Regions from separate parts of the Streptomyces sp. NPDC030798 genome, predicted to be linked through region 1. Evidence: riboswitches for the same ligand, from Rfam matches in the RefSeq annotation. Region 1 holds a riboswitch; each other region holds the start of a gene.
The links. Region 1 has a riboswitch for cobalamin ahead of ACZ404_RS35370 ((2Fe-2S) ferredoxin domain-containing protein). Riboswitches for the same ligand answer to the same signal wherever they lie in the genome.
Positions count from the first base shown of each region.

Region 2: another riboswitch for cobalamin. It lies ahead of ACZ404_RS14090 (ribonucleoside-diphosphate reductase subunit alpha); the one in region 1 lies ahead of ACZ404_RS35370 ((2Fe-2S) ferredoxin domain-containing protein).
Region 3: another riboswitch for cobalamin. It lies ahead of ACZ404_RS18960 (cobalamin biosynthesis protein); the one in region 1 lies ahead of ACZ404_RS35370 ((2Fe-2S) ferredoxin domain-containing protein).

Region 1 covers NZ_JBVIDR010000023.1:32,782-42,875, reverse strand. Annotated here, with positions in the region: gene ACZ404_RS35400 (peptidylprolyl isomerase) at 122-847, opposite strand; gene ACZ404_RS35395 (ribonuclease J) at 1,238-2,923, shown strand; gene ACZ404_RS35390 (GNAT family N-acetyltransferase) at 3,073-3,561, opposite strand; gene ACZ404_RS35385 (histidine phosphatase family protein) at 3,788-4,369, shown strand; gene ACZ404_RS35380 (CbtA family protein) at 4,458-5,210, opposite strand; gene ACZ404_RS35375 (CbtB domain-containing protein) at 5,233-5,454, opposite strand; cobalamin riboswitch at 5,490-5,634, opposite strand; gene ACZ404_RS35370 ((2Fe-2S) ferredoxin domain-containing protein) at 5,747-6,145, opposite strand; cobalamin riboswitch at 6,205-6,324, opposite strand; gene ACZ404_RS35365 (dihydrofolate reductase family protein) at 6,870-7,475, shown strand; gene ACZ404_RS35360 (class I SAM-dependent methyltransferase) at 7,545-8,378, opposite strand; gene ACZ404_RS35355 (DUF5996 family protein) at 8,462-9,403, opposite strand; gene ACZ404_RS35350 (ABC transporter ATP-binding protein) at 9,583-10,094, opposite strand, start outside.
Region 2 covers NZ_JBVIDR010000005.1:237,554-247,647, reverse strand. Annotated here, with positions in the region: gene ACZ404_RS14125 (WhiB family transcriptional regulator) at 220-477, shown strand; gene ACZ404_RS14120 (sensor histidine kinase) at 687-2,162, opposite strand; gene ACZ404_RS14115 (TetR/AcrR family transcriptional regulator) at 2,498-3,127, opposite strand; gene nagB (glucosamine-6-phosphate deaminase) at 3,299-4,084, shown strand; gene ACZ404_RS14105 (GntR family transcriptional regulator) at 4,240-5,004, shown strand; gene ACZ404_RS14100 (DUF3311 domain-containing protein) at 5,138-5,401, shown strand; gene mctP (monocarboxylate uptake permease MctP) at 5,398-7,017, shown strand; cobalamin riboswitch at 7,166-7,290, shown strand; gene ACZ404_RS14090 (ribonucleoside-diphosphate reductase subunit alpha) at 7,415-9,766, shown strand; gene ACZ404_RS14085 (ribonucleotide-diphosphate reductase subunit beta) at 9,766-10,094, shown strand, end outside.
Region 3 covers NZ_JBVIDR010000007.1:356,645-366,738, reverse strand. Annotated here, with positions in the region: gene ACZ404_RS18980 (alpha/beta hydrolase) at 1-954, opposite strand, end outside; gene ACZ404_RS18975 (class II aldolase/adducin family protein) at 1,210-1,884, opposite strand; gene ACZ404_RS18970 (inorganic phosphate transporter) at 2,048-3,310, shown strand; gene ACZ404_RS18965 (hypothetical protein) at 3,345-3,572, shown strand; cobalamin riboswitch at 3,693-3,832, shown strand; gene ACZ404_RS18960 (cobalamin biosynthesis protein) at 3,945-4,889, shown strand; gene ACZ404_RS18955 (cobyric acid synthase) at 4,886-6,418, shown strand; gene cobN (cobaltochelatase subunit CobN) at 6,415-10,065, shown strand; gene ACZ404_RS18945 (putative cobaltochelatase) at 10,062-10,094, shown strand, end outside.

The DNA.
Region 1 (10,094 bases):
GACGGCCGTAGCCATAGGCGATGAGGTCGACGGTGTTGGGCACGTGCGTGGCGATGAACCCGTCGTCGTCACCGTGAGACCGGGCACGTAACTGGACCCACGGTGACCGCCGCACCGCTCGTCAGGGCCGGCAGGACGGCCGGACGCTGAGCAGCTCGGTCCGCAGCACGGGCGTGCCGTCGACGGGCGCCGGGTCCTGGGGAGTTGGCTCGATTCCGCCGGCAGCGATCTTGTCGAGCGTCTTGAGGCCGGCGGCACCGACCGTGCCGAACACCGTGTAGTTCGGGCGCAGCGCGGAGTCGCCGTAGACGACGAAGAACTGCGAACCGTTCGTGTTCGGTCCGGCGTTGGCCATCGCCAGCAAACCGCGCCCGTAAAGGCGACGGGCTCCGGTCGGATCGCTCGGTGCCGGCGGCAGGTCCACCGGCAGCTCGTCCTTGTACTCGTACCCCGGCCCGCCCTCGCCAGTTCCGGTCGGGTCGCCACACTGCAGGACCTTCAGCGTCGGATACGCCGTCAGTCGATGGCACACCGTACGGTCGTAGAACCCGTGCCGCGCCAGGTGCACGAAGCTCTGGACCGTGCACGGCGCCTTCGCTCGGTCCAGACGCAGCGGGAGCGGGCCCTGGCTGGTCGGGACAGCCATGTCGACCGTGCCGTGACTGGGGGTGTGCCGCGGGTCGGGCGGCAGGGGAACCGGTCGCGCCGCGGGCTCGTTCGGTGTCTGGGTGTACTGGCAGGGACCGTGCGTGGTGCGCGGCGGGGCATCGGAAGCGGAGGCGGTGGTGCTGCCCCCGGACACGACCAGCGCCGCTGCCGCCCATGCGGTCATGAGAGCTCGGTTCATCCTGCACACCCTCCAAAAGATCGTCAGATTTCGGAGCGGTCGCAGTCTAAAGCGCGTCCCGGTGGGCGAGTACCCGTCCGCAAGCCACATCCGCTCCGTGCCGTACCGCTGCCGTCGGCTCGGGTCACTCGGGGGAAGGCGTCCCCGGTCGGCCAGCGTTCCGGCGGACCGAGACGGTGCGCGGTCCCCCCTGTCGCTGGGGCTCGCAGGAAGGCGGACGGCATCATGCCAGGAGAGCGGGAGGGCGGACTGCGGCCCCGAGGTGTCGTAGCCTCGGGAGTCCTTGCCGACGAGCGGGACGCGGATCTGCCCGGCGACTCCGGCGGCGGCCATCGGGCCATCACACAGGCAATGGATCACCCTGGCCGGCTCTCCGGGTACCGTCAGGGTATGAGTCATCCACACCCGGAACTGAAAGCCGCACCACCCCTTCCCGAAGGAGGGCTGCGGGTCATCGCCCTGGGCGGCCTGGGTGAGATCGGCCGCAACATGACCGTCTTCGAGCACGCGGGCAAGCTGCTCATCGTCGACTGCGGGGTGCTGTTCCCCGAGGAGACCCAGCCCGGCGTGGACGTGATCCTGCCGGACTTCACCTCGATCCGGGACCGGCTCGACGACATCGTGGCGGTGGTCCTCACCCACGGGCACGAGGACCACATCGGTGGCGTGCCGTACCTGCTGCGCGAGCGGTCCGACATTCCCGTCGTCGGTTCCAAGCTGACGCTGGCATTCCTGGAGGCCAAGCTCAAGGAACACGGCATCCGGCCGCGTACGGTACGGGTGCGGGAGGGCGACCGGCGCGGCTTCGGGCCCTTCGACTGCGAGTTCGTGGCGGTCAACCACTCCATCCCCGACAGCCTCGCGGTCGCGATCCGCACCCGGGCCGGGATGGTGCTGCACACCGGCGACTTCAAGATGGACCAGTTCCCTCTCGACGACCGCATCACCGATCTGCGCGCTTTCGCCCGCCTCGGCGAGGAGGGCGTGGACCTGTTCCTCACCGACTCCACCAACGCCGAAGTCCCCGGCTTCACCACCTCCGAGCGTGAGCTGAACCCGGCGATCGAGCAGGTGATGCGCACCGCGCCGCGCCGGGTCATCGTCTCCAGCTTCGCCAGCCACGTGCACCGCATCCAGCAGGTCCTGGACGCCGCCCACCAGCACGGCCGCAAGGTCGCCTTCGTCGGCCGGTCGATGGTCCGCAACATGGGCATCGCCCGTGACCTGGGCTATCTGAAGGTCCCCTCCGGTCTGGTCGTGAGCACCAAGGAGCTGGAGAAGCTCCCCGACCACAAGATCACGCTGGTGTGCACCGGCTCCCAGGGCGAACCGATGGCTGCGCTGTCACGGATGGCCAACCGCGACCACGTGATCCGTATCGGCAAGGGCGACACCGTCCTGCTCGCCAGTTCCCTCATCCCCGGCAACGAGAACGCCATCTACCGGGTGATCAACGGACTCACCCGGTGGGGCGCCCACGTGGTCCACAAGGGCAACGCCAAGGTGCACGTCTCCGGGCACGCCAGCGCCGGCGAACTCGTCTACTGCTACAACATCGTCAAACCCCGCAACGTCATGCCCGTGCACGGCGAATGGCGCCATCTGCGGGCCAACGCCGACCTCGCCATCCGTACCGGTGTCGACCCCGACCGGGTCGTCATCGCCGAGGACGGCGTCGTCGTCGACCTGGTCGACGGGCGCGCGTCCATCACCGGCAAGGTCCCCGCCGGCAACGTCTACGTGGACGGCATGGAAGTCGGCGGCGCCACCGAAGCGTCCCTCAAGGACCGCCTCACCCTCGCCGCCGAAGGCGTGGTCACGGTGGTGGCGATCGTCGACGCGGACACCGGCGCCCTCGCCGAGGCTCCCGACTTCCTGGCGCGGGGCTTCGTCCACGACGACACCACGTTCGAGCCGGTCGTTCCCGTCATCGAGAAGACCCTGGCCACCGCGGCCGAGGAAGGCGTCGGCGACGCACGCCAACTCGAGCAACTGATCGCCCGCGCCGTGGCGAACTGGGCGTTCCGCACCCACCGCCGCAAGCCCCTCATCATCCCCGTCATCATCGACGCCTGAGCCACAGCCCGTCGGTACGGCCCCGGCCCCGGTCGGGGCCGTACCGGCGTCCAGGTCGGAACGGGAGTCGACACCGCCGCCCGCTTCCTGCATGGCGGCCACCCTGCGGATGCGGGCGAAGCCGGTGCCCCGCCGACCGGCAGGCGGTGTCATTCCGAAGGAATGCGAAACTCGAGTTCGGGGCGGTCCCACGGTACGGCGGGCGGGTTCGCGAACGCGGTCCCGATCCGCACGGCACCGGCGCGGCGGTAGAAGTCCTCGGCGGGAAGATGCGACACGACCTTGACACGGTCGAGCCCGGCGGCACGGGCCTCGGACTGCATGTGCGCGACGAGCAGGAGTCCGATACCCCGTCCTTGCGCTTCGTCGGCGACGAACAACAGGTCGAGCTCCGGCGGAGCGAGGACGAGCGAGTAGAACCCGAGGACCCGGCCTCCCTGCTCGTCGTCGCCGACGGCCACAAAGGCGCGGTGGGCCTCGATGTAATCCGGACCGACTCGGTAGCCCGCGACTGCGGATGCGTACTTGCCCTGATAGGCGCCTGAGCCACGCACGAGACGCGTGAGCCGTTTGGCGTCCCGGGCGACGGCCCTCCGGATCGTGATCGGCCGGCTGATCGGCGAAGTGCGTGAACCCATCAGGAGAGAGTATTCCGCACCGGAAAGTACCTTCGTGCGGCGGGTCGGCTCCGCCGGGCAGAACGCCGACGGTCGCGCTCCACGGCGTCCTGCATGATGAGCGGGCGGGAGCCGCCGTGCCGGCAGGCCGTGCCTCCACGCACGGTGGGCCGCCGATCTCGCTCAGCACGTGCATCACCGCGGTGGGGACCCACGCCCCCGCGCCCCCGACACCAGGAGCAGCCACGTGACCAGCCGCGTCACCTTCGTCTCGCCCGCCATGTGCCCATCACTGCGCCAGGCCCGCTTCTACGACGGCGACTCGATCGACGACATCGGTGCGGCCCGCGCCCGTGGGGCCGCCGGGTCGCTGCCCGCACCCGCGCGTGTGCTCGTCTCCCCCAGTGCGCGCTGCCGGGAGACGGCGGCCGCCCTCGGTCTCGAGGGCGTGGAGTCGCCGGAGCTGGGCGGGCTGGATGTGGGCCGCTGGAGAGGCCGCACACTGGACGCGGTGGGGGCTGCCGAGCCGGAAGCCGTGACCCGCTGGCTCACCGACCCGGGCAACGCACCCCACGGGGGTGAGTCGGTACAGGCGCTGTGCGAGAGGGTCGAGCAGTGGCTGGAGGAGGCCCGAGCTGTCGAGGGTCGTACGCTCGCGGTCGTCGAGCCGGAGGTGGTGCGTGCGGCGGTCGCAGCAGCGCTGGGGATGCCCGCCGGTGCCTTCTGGCGCCTCGATGTTCCGCCGCTGACGGTGACCGAACTGAGTGGACGGGCCGGGCGCTGGAATCTGCGGCTGGGACGCCCCTTGGCGGTGCCTGACGTCGACTAGGACCCTGTCCGCTCCTCGGCTCGGTGCCCAGGGAACGCCAGAGGGCCCCCGGACGGTTCCGAAGGGCCCTCTGGCATCCGGAAAGGAATCAGTGCGCGGCCGGAACCGCGCGGCTGCTCGCGGCTGTCGCCGGCTTGGGGTTCAGCAGGCGTTCCGCCAGTTCACCGAAGAGCAGGCCGAAACCTGTCCACAGACTCAGCTGGATCGCCAGGGCCGAGAGCCGGAACCGCCACAGCAAGGTGGCCGGGAAGTCCTTCGGCACCTCGTTGACGACGGGCAGGAACTCGTAGGCCAGGCCGATGACTACGGCGAAGGCCGCCACCGCGATTACCGTCGCCCACCATGTGCCCAGGCCGGGTGCCAGGCGCTTGCCCAGGATGGTGGCGCCGACCGCGAGGAGGACGCTGAGGAGCATCATCAGGAAGTAGAGCGTCGTCCGCTTGCTGATGGTGTCGGGATCGCCGACGGACGGCGGGTTGGCCGGGTACTTCAGGAACGGCACGACGTACACGGCGACGAGCGCGCAACCGGACAGCAGCAGCGCGGTCGCCCGCGGGCCGAAGCGGCCGACGCGGCCGAGCGCGAAGGAGTACGCGAGCGCGGCGATGCCCCCGAAGGCGACCCCGTAGACGAGAACGCCGGTGGCGAGGCCGGCGGTGGACTGCAGGGAGCGGGAGACCACTTCCATCTCGTGCTCGTGGGAGTGCGCGTCCTCGAAGGCGATCGCCTTGCCGACGCTCGGCTCACCGAGGAGGTAGGCGACGACGAGCGCCAGCACGCCGGCGGCGAGGCCGGCGAGCATGCCCCGCACGAGGAGGTTTCTTACCGTTGCGGAATTCATGAGGGTGCGCTGTCCCCTCGCGTCAGTGGCAGGGGAAGCCGAGCAGGTGGCGGGCGTCGTGCACCCACTCGTGGACGCCCGTGCCGTTGAACACGGAGGTGGCGCCCTGCTCTGCGCCGACGAAGTACAGCAGGACCAGCATCAGGATGCCGAAGAAGACCGCCCAGGGAGCTATCGCCTTCAGCGGCAGCTTGGCGGGGATGGCGGGAGTGGTGGCTGTCGGCTGGGCGACGGTCTGCGCCATGGCAGAACCTCCTCCGGGAGTTCGCGTCCCATTTCGGTGGTGCACAGGACGACGGCCACGGGTCTGACTCACCGGACACCCTGCGGTGTCAGGCATACAGTGGCGCGACCGTGCCGGATTTCCACCGGCTTCCGTCTCGCCGTCGTCAATATCGGACAGACCGTACCGCGTGAGACGAGCACGGCCAAGACCGCCTCAGCCCGGCGTGATCTTCCTCTCGCACCGGGCGTGGCGGAACGGGCCTCATGAGCCCCTCGATGCGGAGCCGGCGGCTCTTTACGGCGCGCAAGCCTCAGGAATCCGTTGTGCGCCGCGGTGGATCGAAGACGTACAGGTCGAGGATGTCGGGCAGCGGAGCAGCTCCCGGGCCACCGGCCCGGACCCAGGCGACGATGTCCTCGGTCGCGTCCGGGTCGTTGACGAGTCCGAGCCACACCGGCCGTGCACCGGCGGCCCGGCCTGCGGCAGAAGGCTGTACGACGATGACGTTGGCCTGGTCGCACACGTCGAGGCATGCGGAAATGCGCACCGGTACCTCCGCCCGCAGTCGAGCGGTCTGTGCGGCGTGATCCACTCCGGTCACCTTGGGACTCCCGCAGCAGCAGTCCCGGCATACGACGACCCGGCACGGCGCCGGTCCGGCCACCTCCGCGGCCTGGCCTGAAGTCTCTTCCGACGGTGTCCCGGCCACCGCGCCACTCCCCTCCCGGGGAGATCCGCCCCGGTATGCGTCGAGGAGGCGACCGCGTGAGTCTCCTGGCTCCCGGGTCGCCGCTCGCCCCGCCTTCCCACCCGGTCGGGGCGGTGGCCTGCCGGAACTCGCTCACCGGTCACAGTGGCGGGACCGCGCCGGAATCACACCGGCTTCCTCGGACCGCCGTCGCCTGTTGTCACGGGTCATCATCTCATCGACCGGGGCCGCCTCTTCCTCCGGCTGGACGCCTCGTGGGGCGAGCGCGGCCGGTCACCCCAGGTAGGCGGGGGCGAGGGCCGATGTCATCAGCCGGCGGGCCCTGCCCGTGCCGTCGGCGGGGGCGGTCCACAGGTCCTGGCCGTAGTCACCGGGGAGTGCGTAGAGTCGAGGAGACCGAAACCGAGGGCGACAGACCGAGGCCCGCGCCGATGTAGAGGGGCAGCACGGCCCTGGTCTCTCCGGCGGCCTGAGCGGCGTAGCCGGTCGCGGCCCACACGGCGATCGATGTGACGGGCGTACCTGGGGAGCGGCGCAGCAACCCTAGGAGCCCCGGACCGGCACCAAGTGAAGGCCGGACGAACGGCAGGCTCTGCGGGGGCAAAAATCGCCCCCTGTTCCCTGCCGGACAGCGCTCACCGCGTCGCCCCCGCGACTCTCCCTGCTCCTGGCCGATGAGTTTTTGGGAGTCGTGCGGTCTACCCGTCGACGAAGGGAGCGCACCATGCGCAAGATCATCGTTTGCACGTTCCTGACGCTGGACGGCGTCATGCAGGCGCCGGGCGGGCCGGACGAGGATGCCGAGAGCGGCTTCGAGTACGGCGGCTGGCAGAAGCCGGTGGCCGACGACGAGGTCGGCGCGGCCATCGCCGGTTGGTACGAGCACTCCGACGCGATGCTGCTGGGCCGCAAGACGTACGAGATCTTCGCGTCGTACTGGCCGACCGCCGATCCCGAGAACCCGTTCACCGATCGGATGAACAGCATGCACAAGTACGTGGCGTCCCGGACCCTCACATCCGTGGAGTGGCAGAACTCCACGCTGTTGGAGGGCGACGTCGTCGATGCCGTACGCGAGCTGAAGGCGTCGGACGGCGGCGACATCAACGTCGTCGGCAGCGGCGACCTCGCCCAGACGCTCATGCGGCACGGACTCGTCGACGAGTACCGGCTGACCATCCACCCGGTGATCATCGGTACCGGCAAGCGGCTGTTCGCCGACGGAGCGATCCCCACGGCGCTGGAGCCGGTCGGCGTCGCGACGACGAAGGGCGGCACCGTCGTCGGCGTCTACCGCCCGAACGGCGAGCCCAGCTTCGACAGCTACTAGTACACCAGCAGCGCCTCCGTGTCCGGCCTGGCCCGAGGCGTCGTCGGGAGTGCAGCGGTCGATGACCCATCAGGGTCGGTCCTGCCGGCCGCCCCTCCTCCCGGACGCCGCCTTGCGGCCGCTCACCACCCAGGCCCGGGCCGTGAGCGGGATGGAACCGTCCGGTTTCCTGGGGACGGCCTCGCTGAGCGCCTCACGCACTCGCGCCCGGTCGGCCGGCGTGAGGGCGGCTACGTAGCCCGGTGCGGGGCCCTGCCCCGCGAGGAAGGGGTCCCACAGGTCGGCGAAGTCGGCGAAGACGGTGGCCACCTCGATCGAAGCGGTGGACACACCGGCCAGCCCCGCGTCCCTCCACACCGCGCGCAACCGCTCCGGGCGGCATACGGGGAACCGGCGGCCCTCGTCCAGTGCGGCCGCGGACGGATCCACCTCGATGGCGGCGTCCCAGAAGCTCCGAAGGAACCCCATGCCGTCGGCGTAGTCCCACACATAGGCCGCAACCAGGCCGCCGGGCCGGACCACCCGCGCCATGTCCGCCACCGCCGTGGTGGGTGCGGGAAGAAAGTTCAGGGCAAGGCCACTGACCGCCGCGTCACACGCGTCGTCGCGCAGGGGAAGCGACAGCGCGTCCGCCACGACGAAGTACGCGGAGGCCGGAGCCGTGGTTCGGGCCGAGGCCACGAACCCCTCGGACCGGTCGATCCCCACCACCGATCGAGGCCGGCACCCGGCCGTCACCGCGGCCGACAGCACACCCGTACCGCATCCCACGTCCACCCACCGCAGCGTGTCCTCGCAGTGGAGCCAGGCCGTGAACTCCTCCGCGACGAGCCGGCTCCACCGACCCATGTAGCGCTCGTACGCCGGCCCCACCGCCCACACGTCACACCGCTGTTCCTTCATGGCACCACGATCCCCGCCCGATGCCTCGCACGCCGCGGCGACGCGCACCCGCCGGCCGGCCGGGGCGGGCGCCCTGGCCGGGATCAGGCGGGAGGAGTCGCCAGGTGCTGGTCCGTCACTCCGCCGGGGCAGGCCAGCCTGGCCACGTCCCAGTCGGCACGCCTGGCTCCGGCCCGGTAGGCACTGTCGTAGAAGGACAGCACGGTGGCGCGCGGGTCTGCCGCCGCGCGGGCGTCGTCGTAGCGGAGCACGGCCAGATGACTGCCGTTGCGCGCCACCCACCGGGCCGTTCCCGGTGCGAGCGGCTCGTCCGTCAGCCCGGGGGGTTCCGGGGCGGTGTAGGAGTAGAACGCGGGCTCGGGAAACGTGTCGTCCCCGAACCAGAAGCCGAAGCTGATCACCTCACGGGAGTACGCCTCGCGGGTGACCGAGTCGGCCTCCGCCGGCTGCTCGGCATGCCGTCCGGAGAACCTGGTGTAGGCAAGGTCGAAGGTGTGCCAGAAGTGGTGCACGGGGCTGGCCTTCCCGGAGAATTCAGCCGAGAACTCCTCGAGCACGAGCGCCACTTGGCTGAGGACTCGCCAGTAGCGGTTGACGTGTTCGGGATCGTAGGCCGCGTGTTCGGTGTCCTCGGCGAAGGGCCGGGACGCGTCCGGCAGGTCGAAGGGGTGGGGGACGGGGATGTCCACCCGGACACCCAGCAGGGCCAGAGCGTCCAGGGTCGCACGGTGGAAGGACGCCACGGACCGGCCGTGGAGCGGAAAGGACACCTCGGTGCCGTCCAGCGAAGCGGCCACCAGCCGGTGGCGGACGAAGTCCAGGTCGATGGTGAACGCATCACCGTCGGCCCACCGCATCGGCCGCGTGGTGATGCCGCACGCGGTGAGGTGGAAGGGCACATTCCACCAATGGTTGCGCCGTACGCTGGCGGCGAGCCGAATCTTGCCGACGACCTGCGCAAACCGATGCAGTGTCTCCTTGCAGTCCCGCCATTCAGCGAGCGGAATCGGCGGGAAGAGCTCCATGAGCCTTCCTCCCTGCTCGGAGTACCGGCTGAGCACCGATACCGGCGGCCCCCACCCCTCCATGATGGTGGCCGTCGCCGCCCACGGCACGTCGGCGGTACGCCACCGCGAGGGTGGCGGGCGAGGAACGGGGGCCGAGCGCTGTGCCGGGGGCCGAGGATGTGCTGGGACCGACTCGATCACATGGACCCGATGCTCGTACGGGCGTCCGACTCGGTGCTCTCGCCGAGGAAGCCGCCGGACTGGTGCTGCCACAGCCTGGCGTAGGCACCGTCCGCCGCGAGCAGCTCCTCATGGGTGCCCTGCTCGACGACGCTTCCGCGGTCCAGGACGACGAGCCGGTCCATGCCGGCGACGGTGCTGAGCCGGTGGGCGACCACGAGGGCCGTACGTCCGTCCATCAGCCGCCACAGGGCGTCCTGGACGAGGATTTCACTCTCCGAGTCCAGGGCGCTGGTCGCCTCGTCGAGCAGCAGGACCGGGGCGTCGCGCAGGATCGCCCTGGCCAGGGCGACACGCTGACGCTGACCGCCCGAGAGTTTCACTCCCCGCTCCCCCACCAGGGTGGCGAAGCCGTCGGGGAGCTGGTCGGCGAACTCCGTGACGTGCGCGGCCGCGGCCGCGGCGCGGATCTCCTCGTCGGTGGCGCCGGGCCGGGCGAAGGCGATGTTGTCCCGCAGGCTGCGGTGGA
Region 2 (10,094 bases), on a different contig from region 1:
TTTCCGGAAGGGGTTGTATCCGCCGCTGAGGTTTGCGAGTCTCTACGTGGCGATCGGGACGGCCCGCAACACCAGCCTCCACTGATCACCGGAACCCCTCTTCACTCAAGGACCACGCCGGGGAAGACTCTGCGGTCGGCCCTTCACTTGTTGAGGGATTCGTGAAAGCGTTCACATTCACAAGCAACTTGCACGTAATACCAAGGAGAGGTAGCAGCCATGGACTGGCGTCACAACGCCGTTTGCCGCGAGGAAGACCCCGAGCTCTTCTTCCCCATCGGCAACACCGGTCCTGCGCTGCTGCAGATCGAGGAAGCCAAGGCCGTCTGCCGTCGCTGCCCGGTGATCGAGCAGTGTCTGCAGTGGGCGCTCGAGTCCGGTCAGGACTCCGGCGTCTGGGGTGGTCTCAGCGAGGACGAGCGCCGTGCGATGAAGCGCCGCGCCGCCCGCAACCGGGCTCGTCAGGCCTCCGCCTGACACTCCACCCCTGCTGACAGCCTGAGCTTGGCGGCGCGTACAGCGAGTACGCATCTCCCGCCCCCGAGCCGCAGCGCGCAGTACCCCCGATGCGCATAGCTTCGAGCTGAAGCCCCGGATCACCCAGTGGTCCGGGGCTCAATGCTGTCCGGAGCCCGTCGTCCGGGGGTGCCGGCCGGCTCGGGGCCCAGCGCTCCGGGCGCGCCGGCTCACTTCTGCGCCCGTACCGGAATGTCCAGGATCACCCGCGTCCCCCGTTCCGGCGCCGGGACCATGTCGAAGGTGCCGCCCAACTCCCCCTCCACCAGGGTTCGGACGATCTGCAGCCCGAGGTTGCCCGAGCGGTGCGGGTCGAAACCCTCGGGCAGGCCGACGCCGTCGTCCTGGACGGTGACGAGGAGGCGGGCCTCCTTGCTGGTGCCGCCGCGGACCGCGGAGACCTCGACCGTGCCGGTGTCGCCCTCGCGGAAGCCGTGCTCCAGGGCGTTCTGCAGGATCTCGGTGAGGACCATCGACAGCGGAGTGGCCACCTCGGCGTCGAGTATCCCGAACCGCCCGGTGCGCCGGCCGGTCACCTTGCCCGGCGAGATCTCGGCGACCATCGCCAGCACCCGGTCGGCGATGTCGTCGAACTCCACCCGCTCGTCCAGGTTCTGGGACAGCGTCTCGTGCACGATGGCGATCGAGCCGACCCGCCGGACCGCCTCCTCCAGGGCCTCCCGGCCGCGCTCGGAGTCGATGCGCCGGGCCTGCAGCCGCAGCAGGGCCGCGACCGTCTGCAGATTGTTCTTCACCCGGTGGTGAATCTCCCGGATGGTCGCGTCCTTGGTGATCAACTCCCGCTCGCGGCGCCGGAGTTCGGTGACGTCACGGCACAGCACCAGCGAGCCGATGCGGGCGCCCTTGGGTTTGAGCGGAATGGCCCGGAACTGGATGACCCCGTCGTTCGCCTCGATCTCGAACTCGCGCGGCGCCCAGCCGCTCGCCACCTTGGCGAGCGCCTCGTCCACCGGGCCCCGGGTCGGGGCGAGTTCGGCGGTGGTCTGGCCCAGGTGCTGCCCGACGAGGTCGGAGGCGAGGCCGAGGCGGTGGTAGGCGGACAGGGCGTTCGGGGAGGCGTACTGCACGATGCCGTCGGCGTCCACCCGGATCAGCCCGTCGCCGACGCGCGGCGAGGCGTCCATGTCGACCTGCTGGTTCGCGAACGGGAAGGCACCGGCCGCGATCATCTGGGCGAGGTCCGAGGCGCTCTGGAGATAGGTCAGCTCCAGCCGGCTCGGGGTGCGCACGGTCAGCAGGTTGGTGTTGCGGGCGATGACACCGAGGACGCGCCCCTCCCGTCGTACGGGGATCGACTCGACCCGGACGGGGACCTCTTCGCGCCACTCCGGGTCGCCCTCGCGCACGATCCGGCCCTCGTCCAGCGCCGCGTCGAGCATGGGCCGCCGGCCACGCGGCACGAGGTGGCCGACCATGTCGTCCTGGTACGAGGTCGGGCCGGTGTTGGGCCGCATCTGGGCCACCGACACGTACCGGGCGCCGTCCCGGGTGGGGACCCACAGGACCAGGTCGGCGAAGGAGAGGTCGGAGAGCAGCTGCCACTCCGAGACCAGCAGGTGGAGCCACTCGAGGTCGGAGTCGTCGAGTGCGGTGTGCTGGCGTACGAGTTCGTTCATGGAGGGCACGTGTGCGAGCGTACCCGGGGCCTCGCGGGTGGCCGAAAAACACCCGCGGGCCGCGGCGCCTGGAAGGGACCCTCAACCCTCCCGGCACCGCAGCCCGGAGCTCATCGGCCGTGGGGTGTGCGGTCCCGGTCGGCCGAAGGTCGAGGAGCCGGGGCAGTCAGGGCAGAGAGCTCCGGTTCCTCGTCCGCCTTCCTGTGCGGGGAAGACGGAGGCTTGTTCACTTTGATGGTGCACATCGATTGTGGACTAGACCACGGAGGCATGTCCATGGTCGCGACGGCATGCTGCACCGGCGGCCGATGGCACGCGATGCCACGAAGCCTAGCCCGCCCGGCTCAGTCGTGGGGCCAGATGGACACGGCAATTTCGGCTAGCGCCCCCAGTTCCTCCCGGCTCGCGCCGTCGCGCGCCTGCTGGGACATCCCCTGCAGCACGGCGGCGGTGTGCCGGGCGAGGGCGGCGGCGTCGGTCGCGGCGGGAAGGTGCCCGGCCGCGAGGTCCGCCCGGATGCGGGCTTCGAGCGCGGCGAGGTCCGCGGTGCGCCGGTCCCGCAGCAGCCGCTCCACCTCGGGCGTCGTGCAGTTGGTGGCCGCGTGGGCGACCAGGCAGCCGTAGGGGTGCTCCGGGTCGGTGTACACGGCGGCGGCCTCGCGCAGCATCCGCGTGACGGCGGCGCGGGCGGTCGGCTCCTCGGCGAGGGCCGTGTCGCCGAAGGACCCGTGCGTGGCGGCGTACACCCGCACGACCTCCTCGAACAGACTGCGCTTGTCGCCGAAGGCCGCGTACAGGCTGGGCGCGCCGATGCCCATGACCTGGGTGAGATCGGCGACCGAGGTCGCCTCGTAGCCGCGCTCCCAGAAGGCCAGCAGCGCCTTCTCCAGCGCTGCGGCCCGGTCGAAGGAGCGCGGGCGACCCCGTGGCCGGGGCGTCCCCGTCTGCTGCTGGACCTGTGGGCCGGTCACCATGGCGGGCATCTTATGGCGCCGACCACGGAATGCAGAAAGCGCTCACTCCCGCCCCGCACTCCCCTGCCTCACGAGCCCCGCTTCTGCTAGATTGGTCTAAACCACATGGCTGAACCACACAGCTGAACCACACAGGTGCACACACAGCGACGTCAGAACGGCAGGCCCAGCGTGGAAGTTGTCATCGTTCCGGATGCCGCGGCGGGCGGCGAGCTGATCGCCGAGGCCATGGCCCAGCTGCTGCGGCGCAAGCCCGACGCCCTGCTCGGGGTGGCCACGGGCTCCACCCCGCTGCCCATCTACCAGGCGCTGACCGCCAAGGTGCGCTCCGGCGCCGTGGACACCTCCCGGGCCCGCATAGCGCAGCTCGACGAGTACGTGGGCCTGCCCGCCGAGCACCCCGAGTCCTACCGCTCGGTGCTGCGCCGGGAGGTGCTGGAGCCGCTCGGCATCGGGATGGACGCCTTCATGGGACCGGACGGCACGGCCGAGGACGTCCAGGCGGCCTGCGCGGCGTACGACCGGGCGCTCGCCGAGGCCGGCGGCGTGGACCTGCAGCTGCTCGGGATCGGCACGGACGGGCACATCGGGTTCAACGAGCCGTGCTCCTCGCTCGCCTCGCGCACCCGGATCAAGACGCTGACCGAGCAGACCCGCGTCGACAACGCCCGCTTCTTCGACGGCGACATCGAGCAGGTCCCGCACCACGTCATCACCCAGGGCATCGGCACCATCCTGGAGGCCCGGCACCTGGTGCTGCTGGCGACCGGCGAGGGGAAGGCGGACGCGGTCGCGGCGACCGTCGAGGGACCGGTCGCGGCCGTCTGCCCGGCCTCCGCGCTCCAGCTCCACCCGCACGCCACCGTGGTCGTGGACGAGGCCGCCGCGTCCAAGCTGAAGCTGGCCGACTACTTCCGGCACACCTACGCGAACAAGCCGGACTGGCAGGGCATCTAGAAACAGAGATGGTCTGGACCAACCCCGGGCCCACGGGTATATAGGAGATCACGGAGCGTCCGGGTGGGCCCCCTGACACACGAAGCCGTGCCACGATGTGACGTGGCCGATGGGATGTCGGTCGCTTTCGGCATCAGGAGCCGGGAAGGCAGAGCATGAGCACCGACGTCGGCAGTGCGGAGAACGAGGCCGGGACGACCGTCCGTACCGCGCGCGTGCCCAAGTACTACCGCTTGAAGAAGCACCTGCTCGACATGACGGAGACGCAGGCGCCGGGGACCGCGGTCCCGCCCGAGCGCACACTGGCGGCGGAGTTCGACACCTCCCGCACCACCGTCCGCCAGGCGCTGCAGGAGCTGGTGGTCGAGGGCCGGCTGGAGCGGATCCAGGGCAAGGGCACCTTCGTCGCCAAGCCGAAGGTCTCCCAGGCGCTGCAGCTCACCTCCTACACGGAGGACATGCGGGCTCAGGGTCTGGAGCCGACGTCCCAGCTGCTGGACATCGGGTACATCACCGCCGACGACCGGCTCGCCGAGCTGCTCGACATCTCGGCCGGCGGGCGGGTGCTGCGCATCGAGCGGCTGCGCATGGCCAACGGTGAGCCGATGGCCATCGAGACCACGCACCTGTCGGCCAAGCGCTTCCCGGCCCTGCGCCGGTCGCTGGTGAAGTACACGTCCCTGTACACGGCCCTCGCCGAGGTCTACGACGTCCATCTCGCCGAGGCCGAGGAGACCATCGAGACCTCGCTGGCCACCCCGCGCGAGGCGGGCCTGCTCGGCACCGACGTCGGGCTGCCGATGCTGATGCTCTCCCGCCACTCCCTGGACCACGAGGGCAAGCCGGTGGAGTGGGTGCGGTCGGTCTACCGGGGCGACCGGTACAAGTTCGTCGCCAGGCTCAAGCGCCCGCAGGAGTAGCCGAGTCGGGTTCTTCACATCTCGCCCGCGAAATCGACATGCCGATATGCGGGCGAGGTCTTCCGCTGCCGTGACACCGTCACCTAGATTGCCTGCGCATTACACGGTGATCAGCGAGGGGACGGAGCGTGGCATGTCCGAAACGCCTGAAGTGAGACCTCCGGTGGTGACACCGGTCCGCGTGATCATCGGCCTGTGTCTCGTCGCCCCGTTCGTGGCGATGCTCTGGGTCGGCTCGTACGCCAAGACGGACCCCGCCTTCATCGGGATCCCGTTCTTCTACTGGTACCAGATGCTGTGGGTGGTGGCCTCCACCGCGCTCACCGTGATCGCGTACCGGCTGTGGCAGCGTGACCAGCGCTCCCGCGGGGCGCGCCAGGGGGGTGCGGCGCAGTGAAGGACGGTGTGAACGGCGTCGCGCTCGGCGTCTTCGTCTTCTTCTTCCTGGCCGTCACGGTCATGGGCTTCCTCGCCGCCCGCTGGCGCCGGGCCGACAACGAGCACTCCCTGGACGAATGGGGCCTGGGCGGTCGGTCGTTCGGCACCTGGATCACCTGGTTCCTGCTCGGTGGCGACCTCTACACGGCGTACACCTTCGTCGCCGTGCCGGCGGCGATCTACGCGGCGGGCGCGGCCGGCTTCTTCGCGGTGCCGTACACGATCCTCGTCTACCCGCTGATCTTCACCTTCCTGCCCCGCCTGTGGTCGGTCTCGCACAAGCACGGGTACGTGACCACGTCGGACTTCGTGCGCGGCCGCTTCGGTTCGAAGGGCCTGTCCCTCGCCGTCGCCCTGACCGGCATCCTGGCGACGATGCCGTACATCGCGCTGCAACTGGTGGGCATCCAGGCGGTGCTGGACGTGATGGGCGTCGGCGGCGGGGACAACACCAACTGGTTCGTGAAGGATCTGCCGCTGCTGATCGCGTTCGGTGTGCTGGCGGCGTACACCTACTCGTCGGGGCTGCGCGCGCCCGCGCTGATCGCGTTCGTGAAGGACGCGCTGATCTACATCGTCATCGCGGTGGCGATCATCTACATCCCGATCAAGCTGGGCGGGTTCGACGACATCTTCGCCAAGGCGGGCGCGAAGTACACGAAGGCCGGCGCGGGCGGGCTCGTTCCGGCCGAGGCGACGCGGTGGACGTACGCCACGCTGGCGTTGGGCTCCGCGCTCGCGCTCTTCATGTACCCGCACTCGATCACCGCGACGCTGTCCTCGAAGAGCCGCGAGGTGATCCGGCGCAACACCACGATCCTGCCGCTGTACTCGCTGATGCTCGGCCTGCTGGCCCTGCTGGGCTTCATGGCGATCGCGGCCGGGGTCGACGTCACCAACGGGCAGTTGGCGATCCCGCAGCTCTTCGAGGACATGTTCCCGGACTGGTTCACGGGCGTGGCCTTCGCGGCGATCGGCATCGGCGCCCTCGTACCCGCGGCCATCATGTCCATCGCGGCCGCGAACCTCTTCACCCGCAACATCTACAAGGACTTCATCAAGCCGGACGCGACCCCGAAGCAGGAGGCCCAGGTCTCCAAGATCGTCTCGCTGCTGGTGAAGGTGGGCGCGCTGGTCTTCGTCCTCACCATGGACAAGACGGTCGCCATCAACTTCCAGCTGCTGGGCGGCATCTGGATCCTGCAGACCTTCCCGGCACTGGTGGGCGGCCTGTTCACCCGCTGGTTCCACCGGTGGGCGCTGCTGGCCGGCTGGGCGGCCGGCATGGTCTACGGCACGGTCGCCGCGTACGGGGTCGCCTCCCCGACCAACCCGGGCCAGAAGCACTTCGGCGGCTCCAACGCCGAGATTCCGGGCATCGGCGAGATCGGCTACATCGGCCTCACCGCCTTCGTGCTCAACGTCGCCGTCACGGTGCTCCTCACCCTCGTCCTGAAGGCCGTCAAGGCCCCCGAGGGCACCGACGAGACCAGGCCGGAGGACTACACGGCCGACGCGGGCGACCCGGGCGTCCAGGTGGAACTGCCGCCGGCGACGGCGGGTGCCGGTCACTAGGGCCCCACCGCCGTACGACCGACGGGCCGCCGGAGGGATCCGGCGGCCCGTCGCCGTCCTCGGAGGGCACACACCGCGCGTGAGTTGACGCTGTGAAGCCGACGCAACACAACATCTGGGGGTGACACGACAGCCCGGCACTAGATGTATGCTCATGCTCGCTGTCGCCGCAGGGGAATCCGGTGCGAATCCGGAACTGTCCCGCAACGGTGTACTCGCGTGCGTCCGCACGCCTGTTCCAGTCCGAGGACCTGCCGGCAGCGCGCCCGGCCGTCCGGTCCGGGTGCCCCGAGACGTCCGGGCCTCGCGGAGTGGGCCGGTGGACGCGACGCCGTGTGCGCTCGTGCTGCCCCCTGCCCTCCGCCTGGCCCCCGTGCCGAGCGAGGGAGAGCCCCACGTGACCATCGCGCCAGCCGAACCGGCTTCAGTCAGTGGCCTGAAGACCGACGGTCCCGGTGCCGCGCTGCTGCGGACCCTGACCGAGCTGACCGCCGACCTCCCCGACGCCGACCCCGGCCGGGTCGCCGCCGCCGCGCTGCGCGGCCGGTCCGCGCACGCGGACGAGGCGGAGCTGCGGGAGCTGGCCACGGAGGCGGCCGCCGGCCTCATCTCCGAGGATCCCGCCTACTCGCGGCTGGCCGCCCGGCTGCTGACCATCGGCATCCGTGCCGAGGCCGCTTCCCAGGGCGTCACGTGCTTCACCGAGTCCGTCGCCGTCGGGCACCGGGAGGGGCTCGTCGCCGACCGGACCGCCGCGTTCGTACGGCTGCACGCCGAGCGGCTCGACGGCCTCGTCGACACCGGCGCCGACGACCGCTTCGGCTACTTCGGGCTGCGCACCCTGCACAGCCGCTATCTGCTGCGCCACCCCCTGACCCGCAAGGTGATCGAGACACCCCAGCACTTCATGCTGCGGGTGGCGAGCGGTCTCGCCGAGGACGACAGCACGCGCGCCGTGGACGAGGTCGCCGCGCTCTACCGGCTGATGAGCCGCCTCGACTACCTGCCCTCCTCCCCCACCCTGTTCAACTCGGGTACGCGGCATCCGCAGATGTCGTCCTGCTATCTGCTCGACTCGCCGCTGGACGAGCTGGACTCGATCTACGACCGCTACCACCAGGTGGCCCGGCTCTCCAAGCACGCCGGCGGCATCGGGCTGTCGTACTCCCGCATTCGCAGCCGGGGTTCGCTGATCCGCGGCACCAACGGGCACTCCAACGGCATCGTGCCGTTCCTGAAGACCCTGGACGCCTCGGTGGCCGCCGTGAACCAGGGCGGCCGGCGCAAGGGTGCCGCGGCGGTGTACCTGGAGACCTGGCACTCCGACATCGAGGAGTTCCTGGAGCTGCGGGACAACACCGGTGAGGACGCCCGCCGTACGCACAACCTGAACCTCGCCCACTGGGTGCCGGACGAGTTCATGCGCCGGGTGAGCGCGGACGAGCCGTGGTCGCTGTTCTCGCCGTCGGACGTACCGGAGCTGGTGGACCTGTGGGGCGCGGAGTTCGACGCCGCCTACCGCAGGGCCGAGGAGGCGGGCCTGGCGAAGAAGACCCTGCCGGCCCGTGAGCTGTACGGCCGGATGATGCGCACCCTCGCACAGACCGGCAACGGCTGGATGACCTTCAAGGACGCCGCCAACCGCACCGCCAACCAGACGGCCGAGCCCGGCCACGTCATCCACTCCTCCAACCTCTGCACGGAGATCCTGGAGGTCACCGACGACGGCGAGACGGCCGTCTGCAACCTGGGCTCGGTGAACCTCGGTGCCTTCGTGGCCGACGGGGACATCGACTGGGAGCGGCTGGACGAGACCGTCCGCACCGCCGTCACCTTCCTCGACCGCGTCGTCGACATCAACTTCTACCCGACCGAGCAGGCGGGCCGCTCCAACGCCCGGTGGCGCCCGGTGGGCCTCGGCGCGATGGGGCTGCAGGACGTCTTCTTCAAGCTGCGGCTGCCCTTCGACTCCCCCGAGGCGAAGCAGCTGTCCACCCGGATCGCCGAGCGCATCATGCTCGCCGCCTATGAGGCGTCCGCCGACCTCGCCGAGCGCAGCGGGCCGCTGCCGGCCTGGGAGAAGACCCGTACCGCACGCGGGGTGCTGCACCCCGACCACTACGACGTCACCACGGCCTGGCCGGAGCGCTGGGCGGCGCTGCGCGCGCGGATCGCCTCGGTCGGCCTGCGCAACTCGCTGCTCCTCGCGATCGCCCCGACCGCCACCATCGCCTCCATCGCGGGCGTGTACGAGTGCATCGAGCCGCAGGTGTCCAACCTGTTCAAGCGCGAGACGCTGTCCGGTGAGTTCCTCCAGGTCAACTCGTACCTGGTGCAGGACCTGAAGGACCTGGGCGTCTGGGACGCGCGCACCCGGGAGGCGCTGCGCGACTCGGGCGGCTCGGTGCAGGACTTCGCCTGGATCCCCGAGGACGTGCGGGCGCTGTACCGCACGGCGTGGGAGATCCCGCAGCGCGGCCTGATCGACATGGCCGCGGCCCGCACGCCGTTCCTGGACCAGGCACAGTCCCTGAACCTGTTCCTGGAGACGCCGACCATCGGCAAGCTCTCCTCGATGTACGCGTACGCCTGGAAGTCGGGCCTGAAGACGACGTACTACCTGCGTTCCCGCCCGGCGACGCGCATCGCCCGCGCGGCCCGCGCCGCCGTCCCCGTGCAGGCCACCCCTGACCCCGAAGCGGTCGCCTGCTCCCTGGAAAACCCCGAGTCCTGCGAGGCCTGCCAATAATGACCACCCGCAACCAGAACCTGCTCGACCCGGGCTTCGAGCTGACTCTGCGCCCCATGCGCTACCCGGACTTCTACGAGCGCTACCGGGACGCCATCAAGAACACCTGGACCGTGGAGGAGGTCGACCTCCACTCGGACGTCGCCGACCTCGCGAAGCTGACGCCCGAGGAGCACCACCTCATCGGCCGGCTGGTCGCCTTCTTCGCGACGGGCGACTCGATCGTCGCGAACAACCTGGTGCTGACGCTGTACAAGCACATCAACTCCCCGGAGGCGCGCCTGTACCTGTCGCGCCAGCTCTTCGAGGAGGCCGTGCACGTCCAGTT
Region 3 (10,094 bases), on a different contig from region 1:
GACGATCAGCGTGGGCACGGTCGGCCCGGCGGGATCGGCTGTACCGGCGACGCGGTCGGCCTGCAGCCCCGCCCTGCCCTGCGCGGCCCGCACCGCGAGCGGCAGCAGCGGCTCGGGGGTGTGGCGGGCCTGGGCGAGGGCGCGCAGGGTGGCCTGCCAGCTCAGCACCGGGGAGTCGAGGATCAGTCCGGCGACGCGGTTGCGCACGGCGGAGCGCTCGGCGGCGCGCAGGGCCATGGTGGCACCGGTGGACCAGCCGAGCAGGACGACCCGGCGGGCGCCGTAGCGGACGGCGTAGCGGATCGCGGCGTCGACGTCGCGCCACTCGGTCTCGCCGAGGTGGTTCAGGCCGTCCGGCGGGCGCGGGGCGCCCAGGTCGCCGCGGTAGGCGAGCGCGAGGACCGGCAGCCGGCGGCCGTGCAGGAACGCCATGACGTTCAGGGCGTGCTCGCGCGTGGTGCCCAGGCCGTGCACCGCGATCACCCAGGTGTCCCGGTCGCCGGGTACGAACCAGGCGGGCAGCGCGCCCAGTTCGCCGGGCACGTCGACGTCGGCGTGGTCGAGCCCGAGGGCGGTGCCGGGGTTGCCGACGTGCACGTTCGGGGTGAGCCACACGGAGTCGCCGGCCGCGAAGGTGCCGTGCGTGACGCGCTGCAGCCGGCGTACGACCGTGTCGGCGGTGTGCTCGGCCGCCTCCAGGACACCACCGACGACCGCGTGGGAGCCGTCGCCGGCCAGGCCGTAGGTGCCGGGGCGCAGCGAGGCCAGGTCTCGGGTGAGGGTGATCCGTCCCGCGGCCGTGCCGTGCACGGTGAGCCGGGGTTCGGTGGGCAGGGGCCGGCCCGGGGGCGCCTTCAGCGCGGCGTCGCTGGCGAGGCGTCCGGCGGCCACGGAGGCCGCGCCGGCGGCCAGGACGGCGGTGAGCGCGGCGGCGGTCGCTTTGACGGTGCGCACGGCTCCAGTGTCGGGGCGGCCGCCGTCACCGGCCAGCGGAAGGACGGGCATGACCGGCGTCCGGCGCGTCGCGGAAGGGGTGTTCGGCATCGCCGGTCGTATACGCCGTGGCCCGCGACCGGTACGGCGCTCGAGGCCGACGACGCCCGTGAGGGCCGCCAGGAGCGCGAGGCGCTCGTGACGGGGCCGGCCGGTCGCGGACCGGCGGAGCCGGCGGCCGTGCAGCAGGGGGGACAGGGAACTGGGCAGCAAGGGTCACCTCCGTTGGCCGTACCCCTTCAAACGTGCCCCGGCCTCGGCCATGTGTGCCTCGCTGAGCAGAGAAGGCGTCAGGCCCGGCACCGCGGACGCCGTGAGCCACAGGCGGCACATCCACTCGAGCTGGGCGGTGCGGTCGTAGGCCTCGTCGAGGGTGGCGCCGTAGGTGATCGTGCCGTGGTTCTGCAGGAGGCAGCCGGAGCGGCCGGCGAGGGCGCGGAGCATGTTCGCGGCCAGTTCGTCCGTGCCGTAGGTGGCGTAGGGGGCGACCCGGACCGGTCCGCCGAGGGCGGCCGCCATGTAGTGGATCGGCGGCAGCTCGCCCACGAGGGTGGAGACGGCCGTGGCGTGCACGGCGTGGGTGTGGACGACGGCGCGGGCGTCGGTGGTGCGGTGGACGGCGAGGTGCAGGGGCAGCTCGCTGGTCGGCACCAGCGTGCCGCGCACCTGCCGGCCGGTGAGGTCGACGGCGGTGAGGTCGTCCGGGGTGAGCCGGTCGTAGGGCACGCCCGAGGGCGTGACCAGCACGAGGTCGCCGACGCGCGCGGAGACGTTGCCGGAGGTGCCGACGACCAGCCCGTCGGCGACGGTCCGGCGGGCCGTCGCGACCAGCGCCTCCCAGACTCTGGCCTCTTCCTCCGACGGCTGCGATGCCTCTGATGCCTTCGCCATGTGCCGATCCTGCCACCGCGCGGGCACGCAAAGTGGCCGTCGGTGTGAGCGGAAGCGCCTTCGTCTGTTTCCGACACCGCGAAGCCCGGCCGAGTTCACCTTCCGTTCACTCAGGTTGCCTACGTTCGACCAGCCAATGACGCTCGAACGATTGCCTGGGTAAATGGAAAGCTTCTCGCTGATCCTCGCGATTGTGGTGGTAACCGCACTCGCGTTCGATTTCACGAACGGTTTCCACGACACCGCCAACGCGATGGCCACCACCATCTCGACCGGCGCGCTCAAGCCCAAGGTCGCGGTGGCCATGTCCGCCGTGCTCAACCTGGTGGGCGCTTTCCTCTCCGTGGAGGTCGCCAACACGATCTCCAAGGGTCTCGTCGATGAGAACGGCATCCGTCCCGAGGTCATTTTCGCCGCCCTGGTCGGTGCGATCCTCTGGAACCTGCTGACCTGGCTGGTGGGACTGCCCTCCAGCTCCTCGCACGCCCTGATGGGCGGCCTGATCGGCGCCACCGTGGCCTCCGCGGGCTTCGGTGCCGTCCACGGTGACGTCCTGGTCACCAAGGTGCTGCTCCCCGCCGTCGCCGCGCCGGTCGTGGCCGGCCTGGCGGCCATGCTCGCCACCCGCTTCTCCTACGGCATCGGCAAGAACGCCGAGGGCGACGCCTCCCGCAAGGGCTACCGCGCCGGCCAGATCGCCTCGGCCGGCCTGGTCTCCCTCGCGCACGGCACCAACGACGCCCAGAAGACGATGGGCATCATCACCCTCGCGCTGATCGCGGGCGGTGCCCTCGCCCCCGGCTCCAACCCTCCCACCTGGGTGATCCTCTCCGCCGGCCTGGCCATCGCGCTCGGGACCTACATCGGCGGCTGGCGCATCATCCGCACCATGGGCACGGGTCTGACCGACCTCGAGCCGCGCCAGGGCTTCGCCGCCCAGACCAGCGCGGCCACCGCCATCCTCGCCTCCTCCCACCTCGGCTTCTCCCTCTCCACCACCCACGTCGTCTCCGGCTCGGTGATGGGCACGGGCCTGGGCCGCAAGGGCGGCGTGGTCCGCTGGTCCACCGCGACCCGGATGGTCGTCGCCTGGGCGCTGACCCTGCCGGCCGCCGCGCTGGTCGGCGCGGGCGCCGAGGCCGTGACGGACCTCGGTGACTGGGGCACCGCGCTCGTCGCCGTGTTCCTGGTCGGCTCCAGCGCCGCGATCTGGAAGCTCTCGCGCCGCGAGGTCATCGACCACAGCAACGTCAACGCGGTCGACGAGACCGCCGAGCCGGCCGGCGTGGTGACCACCGCCATCGCCGCGGTGACGCCGCCCCCCGCGGGCACGGTCACCGAGGACCTGACGGCCACCATCCCGGCCCCGGCCACGGCCGAACCCGCCCCCGCGGCTCCGGCGGTCCCGCCGGCCGCCGCGGTCTGACCCGCGCACACGGTGACAGGAAAGTAGTACCGACATGAAGATCGACTGGGCGGCCATCGGCTCCGTCTTCGGCGTCAGCCTCGCGTTCACGGTGGGCCTCGTGGCCCTGTTCACCCTCGGCGTCAACGGCCTGGCGCGGCGGGAGAAGGCCGCCGCACAGGGCGGCTCCGCGTCCCTGGCCGTGACGGGTGCCTACGTCTGCTTCGCCGCGTGCGCGGCCGCGGTGGCGTACGGCATCTATCTGATCGTGGCCAAGCCCTGACCCAGGGCAACCGAGGCCCCTCACCGGCACGTTCCGGCGAGGGGCCTCACCCATGCCGGGCACCCCGCCGGTGTGGGCCTCAGCACAGTCCGCCGTCCCAGGTCAAGGGCAAGTTGACGGCCGTTCGGGGGCCGTGGTGGACTGCCCGGGCCATGTACGGCGGCAGGAGAGGAAGCCGGTGCGAATCCGGCGCGGTCCCGCCACTGTCACCGGGGTAGTAACCCCCGGGAGCCAGGAACTCTCACCGCCGGTCTCGTCGAACCAGGGCGCGGACACCCTGAGTGAGGACACGTATCGCCATGCTCGGCCGCCCATCGAGGACACGCACCAGGCCCGTCAGGCCCGCCCCTGTGCCCACGGCCGGCTGAGCCGATGGGTGCCGATCGCTCCTACGCGTACGGCGCCGCCGCCGGCCTCCTCGGCGACCTGCTCCTCGGCGATCCGCGCCGGGGGCACCCGGTCGCCCTGTTCGGACGGGCGGCCGGGGCCGTGGAACGCGGGCTGTGGCGCGACCACCGCGGGTGGGGCGCGCTGCACACCGCCGTGTGCGCCGGCGCGGCCGTCGCCCTGGGCGCCGCCGCCGAGCGCGCCGTACGCCGCTCCCCCGCCGCCTGCGCGGCGCTGACCGCCGTCGCCACCTGGTCCGTCGTCGGGGGGACTTCGCTGGCCCGCGAGGCCCGGACGATCGGGCGGGCCCTGGAGGCCGGGGACGTCGAGGCGGCCCGGGACCGGCTGCCGCATCTGTGCGGCCGGGATCCGCAGGCCCTGGACGCCGACGGGATCGCCCGCGCCGTGGTCGAGTCGGTCGCCGAGAACACCTCCGACGCCGTCGTGGGCGCCCTGGTGTGGGGCGCCGCGGGCGGCGTGCCCGGGCTGCTGGGGTTCCGGGCCGTCAACACCCTGGACGCGATGGTGGGTCACAAGTCGCCCCGGTACCGGCGCTACGGCTGGGCCTCGGCCCGGCTGGACGACGTCGCCGGCTGGCCGGGGGCGCGCCTGACCGCCGTGCTCGCCACGCTGGCCGGACCCGACCCGCGCGGTGCCCTGCGCGCCTGGCGGGCCGACGCCGGTAAGCACCCGAGCCCCAACGCCGGGCCGGTGGAGGCGTCGTTCGCCGGTGCCCTCGGCGTGCGGCTCGGCGGGACCCTCTCCTACGGCGGGCGGGTCGAGCACCGGCCCGTCCTCAACGGCGCCACCGGACGGCCCGTCCGGGTCGGCGACATCGACCGGGCCGTACGGCTCTCCCGCCGCGTCGGCCTGCTCGCGCTCGGCGTCACGTTCGCCGCGCGCCGACTCGTGAAGGGACGTGGGAAGTGAACGGGGGTCTCCTCGTCGCCGGCACCACCTCGGACGCCGGCAAGAGCGTCGTGACGGCCGGGATCTGCCGGTGGCTGGTGCGCCAGGGAGTGAAGGTCGCGCCGTTCAAGGCGCAGAACATGTCCCTCAACTCCTTCGTCACCCGCGAGGGCGCCGAGATCGGCCGGGCCCAGGCCATGCAGGCCCAGGCCTGCCGGATCGAGCCGACCGCGCTGATGAACCCGGTGCTGCTCAAGCCGGGCGGTGAGCAGAGCAGTCAGGTGGTGCTGCTGGGCAGGCCGGTGGGCGAGTTGAGCGCGCGCGGCTACCACGGGGGCCGGCAGCAGCAGTTGCTCGGCACCGTCCTCGACTGCCTGGCCGGGTTGCGGGGCACGTATGACGCGGTGATCTGCGAGGGAGCGGGCAGCCCGGCCGAGATCAATCTGCGCCGGACCGACATCGTGAACATGGGCATTGCGCGCAACGCGCGGCTGCCCGTGCTGGTGGTCGGGGACATCGACCGGGGCGGCGTCTTCGCCTCCTTCTTCGGCACCGTGGCCCTGCTCTCGCCGGAGGACCAGGAGCTGGTCGCCGGGTTCCTGGTGAACAAGTTCCGGGGGGACGTCTCCCTGCTGGAGCCCGGTCTGGAGATGCTGTACGGCCTCACCGGGCGGCGCACCTACGGCGTGCTGCCGTTCCGGCACGGGCTCGGCATCGACGAGGAGGACGGACTGCGGGTGTCGCTGCGCGGCACCGTCCGGGAGTCCGCCGTGGCGCCCCCGGTCGGCGAGGACGTGCTGCGGGTCGCCGTGTGCGCGATCCCGCTGATGTCCAACTTCACCGACGTGGACGCGCTGGCCGCCGAACCGGGGGTCGTGGTGCGGTTCGTGGACCGGCCGGAGGAACTGGCCGACGCGGACCTGGTGGTGATCCCGGGCACCCGGGGGACCGTACGGGCGCTGGCATGGCTGCGGGAGCGGGGGCTGGCGGACGCCCTGGTGCGGCGGGCCGCCGAGGGCAGGCCCGTGCTCGGCGTCTGCGGCGGCTTCCAGATCCTCGGCGAGCACATCGAGGACGAGGTCGAGTCGCGCGCAGGCGAGGTCGAGGGGCTCGGCGTGCTCCCGGTGCGGGTGCGGTTCGCCCGCGAGAAGACCCTCACCCGGCCGGCCGGCGAGGCCCTCGGCGAGCGGGTCGAGGGCTACGAGATCCACCACGGGGTGGCCGAGGTGACGGGCGGCGACGCGTTCATCTGCGATGACAAGGGACACAGCCTCGACGGGTGCCGGGTCGGCTCCGTCTGGGGCACGCACTGGCACGGCTCGCTGGAGTCGGACGGCTTCCGGCGGGCCTTCCTGCGCGAGGTGGCGGCCGCCGCGGGCCGCCGCTTCGTGCCGGCGCCGGACACCTCCTTCGCCGCGCTGCGCGAGGAGCAGCTCGACCGGCTCGGCGACCTGATCGAACAGCACGCGGACACGGACGCGCTGTGGCGGCTCATCGAGTCGGGCGCGCCGCAAGGACTGCCTTTCATTCCACCGGGAGCGCCCGCATGAGCACAGTGTTGTTGTTGTCGACCGCCGACACGGATCTGCTGGCGGCCCGTGCCTCCGGCGCGGACTACCGCATCGGCAACCCGACCCGGGTGGACGTCGGCCAGGAGCTGCCGGGGCTGCTGGACGGCGCGGACCTCGCCGTCGTACGGCTGCTGGGCGGCAAGCGCGCCTGGGAGGACGGGCTGGCCGCGCTGAAGGCGTCCGGGATCCCGGCGGTGCTGCTGGGCGGCGAGGCCGTGCCGGACGCCGAGCTGATGGCCGAGTCGACCGTGCCGGCCGGTGTCGTGGCGGAGGCGCTGAAGTACCTGGTCGAGGGCGGCCCGGCGAACCTGCTGGAACTCTCCCGGTTTCTCTCCGACACCGTGTTGCTCACCGGCGAGGGGTTCGAGGAGCCCCGGAAGATGCCGGAGTTCGGCGTCCACGGCTCGTACGCGGCGCGCGACGGCCGCCCCACCGTGGGCGTGCTGTTCTACCGGGCGCACGAACTGAGCGGCAACACGGCCTTCGTGGACACGCTGTGCGAGGCGATCGAGGCGAAGGGCGCCAACGCGCTGCCGGTGTACTGCGGTTCGCTGCGCGGTGCGGACCCGGAGCTGTACGAGCTGCTGGGCCGGACCGACGCGCTGGTGGCCACCGTGCTCGCGGCCGGCGGGACGCACGCCTCTGGGGCCTCGGCGGGCGGTGACGAGGAGTCCTGGGACGTCGGCGCGCTGGCCGACCTCGACGTGCCCGTGCTGCAGGGTCTCTGCCTCACCTCCTCGCGGGCCGCCTGGGAGGAGTCGGACGCCGCCCTCTCCCCCATGGACGCGGCGATGCAGGTCGCGATCCCCGAGTTCGACGGCCGGCTGATCACGGTGCCGTTCTCCTTCAAGGAGCAGGGGCCGGACGAGGTCCCGGTGTACGTCGCCGATCCCGAGCGTGCCGCCCGGGTCGCCGGAATCGCCGTACGGCACGCCCGGCTGAAGCACAAGCCGAACGCGGAGAAGAAGATCGCCCTGGTCTTCACGGCGTACCCGACCAAGCACTCCCGCGTCGGCAACGCGGTGGGCCTGGACACCCCGGCGTCGGCGGTGCGGGTGCTGGACGCGCTGCGTGAGGCGGGCTACGCGCTCACCGAGTACCCCTCCGGCGGTGACGAGCTGATCCACCGGCTGATCGAGGCCGGCGGGCACGATGTCGAGTGGCTCACCGAGGACCAGCTGGCCGCCGCGCCCGCGCGGGTGCCGCTCGCCGACTACCGGGCCTGGTTCGAGAAGCTGGACCCCACGCTGCGGGACGCGATGACCGAGGCGTGGGGCGAGCCGCCGGGCGGCCTGTACGTGGACGGCGAGGACATCGTGCTGGCGTCCCTGCAGTTCGGGAACGTGGTCGTGATGATCCAGCCGCCGCGTGGCTTCGGTGAGAACCCGATCGCGATCTACCACGACCCCGACATGCCGCCGTCGCACCACTACATGGCCGCCTACCGGTGGCTGGAGAACAGTTTCGGCGCCGACGCGATCGTCCACATGGGCAAGCACGGCACGATGGAGTGGCTCCCGGGCAAGGGGCTCGGGCTGAGCGGCGGATGCGCGCCGGACGCGGTCCTCGGCGACCTCCCGCTGATCTACCCCTTCATCGTCAACGACCCCGGCGAGGGCACCCAGGCCAAGCGGCGCGGGCACGCCACGGTGGTCGACCACCTGGTACCGCCCATGGCGCGTGCCGACACCTACGGTGATCTGGCCAAGCTGGAACAGCTGCTCGACGAGTACGCGCTGGTGAGCGATCTCGACCCGGCCAAGGCCCCGGCCGTCCGCGCCCAGATCTGGACGCTGGTCAAGGCGGCCGAGCTGCACCACGACCTGCATGTGGCCGAGCAGCCGGACGACGACGAGTTCGACGAGTTCGTCATGCACATCGACGGCTATCTGTGCGAGATCAAGGACGTGCAGATCCGCGACGGCCTGCACATCCTGGGCGGCGGCCCGGTCGGCGAGCCGCGCGTGAACCTGGTGCTCGCCGTGTTGCGGGCGTCCCAGGTGTGGGGCGGGCAGGCGAACGCCCTGCCGGGCCTGCGCGCGTCGCTGGCGGTCCACTTCGGACTGGACGAGAAGGAGTTGCTGGCCGAGCCGGGCGCCCCGGTGAAGGTGCCGGTGGAGCTGACGGACCTGGTGGAGGGGCCGTCCCGGACCGCCGCCGACGCGATCGACCTGCTGGAGCAGCTGTGCCGGCGGATCGCGGAGGGCATGGAGGCGCGGGCGTGGGAGCGGAGGGCCGTGCCCGGCGTCCTGCGGGACGTGCTCGGGGCCGAACTCCCGGACCCGCTCGCCGTGCTGGAGTTCGCCTGCGACGAGGTCGTGCCGCGGCTCGCCCGGACCACCGACGAGATCGGGCACATCCTGCGGGCGCTGAACGGCGGTTACGTGCCGGCGGGCCCGTCGGGTTCGCCGACCCGGGGTCTGGTCAACGTGCTGCCGACGGGCCGGAACTTCTACTCGGTCGACCCCAAGGCGATTCCGTCCCGGCTGAGCTGGGAGGTCGGGCAGTCGCTCGCCGACTCGCTCGTCCAGCGGTATCTCCAGGACACCGGGGAGTACCCGAAGTCGGTCGGCCTCACGGTGTGGGGCACGTCGGCGATGCGCACGCAGGGCGACGACATCGCCGAGATCCTGGCGCTGCTGGGCTGCCGTCCGGTCTGGGACGACGCCTCGCGCCGGGTGACCGGGTTCGAGGTGATCCCCCCGGCCGAGCTGGGCCGGCCGCGCATCGACGTCACGGTGCGCATCTCCGGCTTCTTCCGGGACGCGTTCCCGCACGTGGTCGGGTTGATCGACGACGCGGTGCGGGCGGTGGCGGAGCTGGACGAGCCGGTCGAGCGCAACTTCGTGAAGGCCCACGCCGACGAGGACACCGCCGAGCACGGCGACCGGCGGCGCGCGACGGCCCGTGTCTTCGGCTCCAAGCCGGGCGCGTACGGCGCCGGTCTGCTGCCGCTGATCGACGCCCGGAACTGGCGCAGCGACGCGGATCTGGCCGAGGTGTACGCCGTCTGGGGCGGCTACGCGTACGGGCGCGGGCTGGACGGGCGGGCGGCGCGCGGGGACATGGAGACGGCGTTCAAGCGGATCGCGGTCGCCGCGAAGAACGTCGACACCCGTGAGCACGACCTGGTCGACGCCGACGACTACTTCCAGTACCACGGCGGCATGGTCGCCATGGTCCGGCACCTGACCGGCGCCAACCCCGAGGCGTACGTGGGTGATTCCGCCGTACCGGACCAGGTGAGGACCCGCACCCTGGGTGAGGAGACACACCGGGTGTTCCGGGCCCGGGTGGTCAACCCGCGCTGGATGGCGGCCATGCGCCGGCACGGTTACAAGGGCGCCTTCGAGATGGCGGCGACCGTCGACTACCTGTTCGGCTACGACGCCACGGCCGGCGTGGTCGACGACTGGATGTACGAGAAGCTCAGCGCGGAGTACGTCTTCGACCCGGAGAACCGGGACTTCATGAAGCAGTCCAACCCGTGGGCGCTGCGCGGGATCACCGAGCGGCTGCTGGAGGCGGCGGACCGCGGGCTGTGGGCGGAGCCGGACGCGGACACGCTGGAGCGGCTGCGCGCCACCTACCTGGAGCTGGAAGGCGACTTGGAGGGCGACCAGTGACCACCCCGTTCCCCTTTACGGCCGTCGTC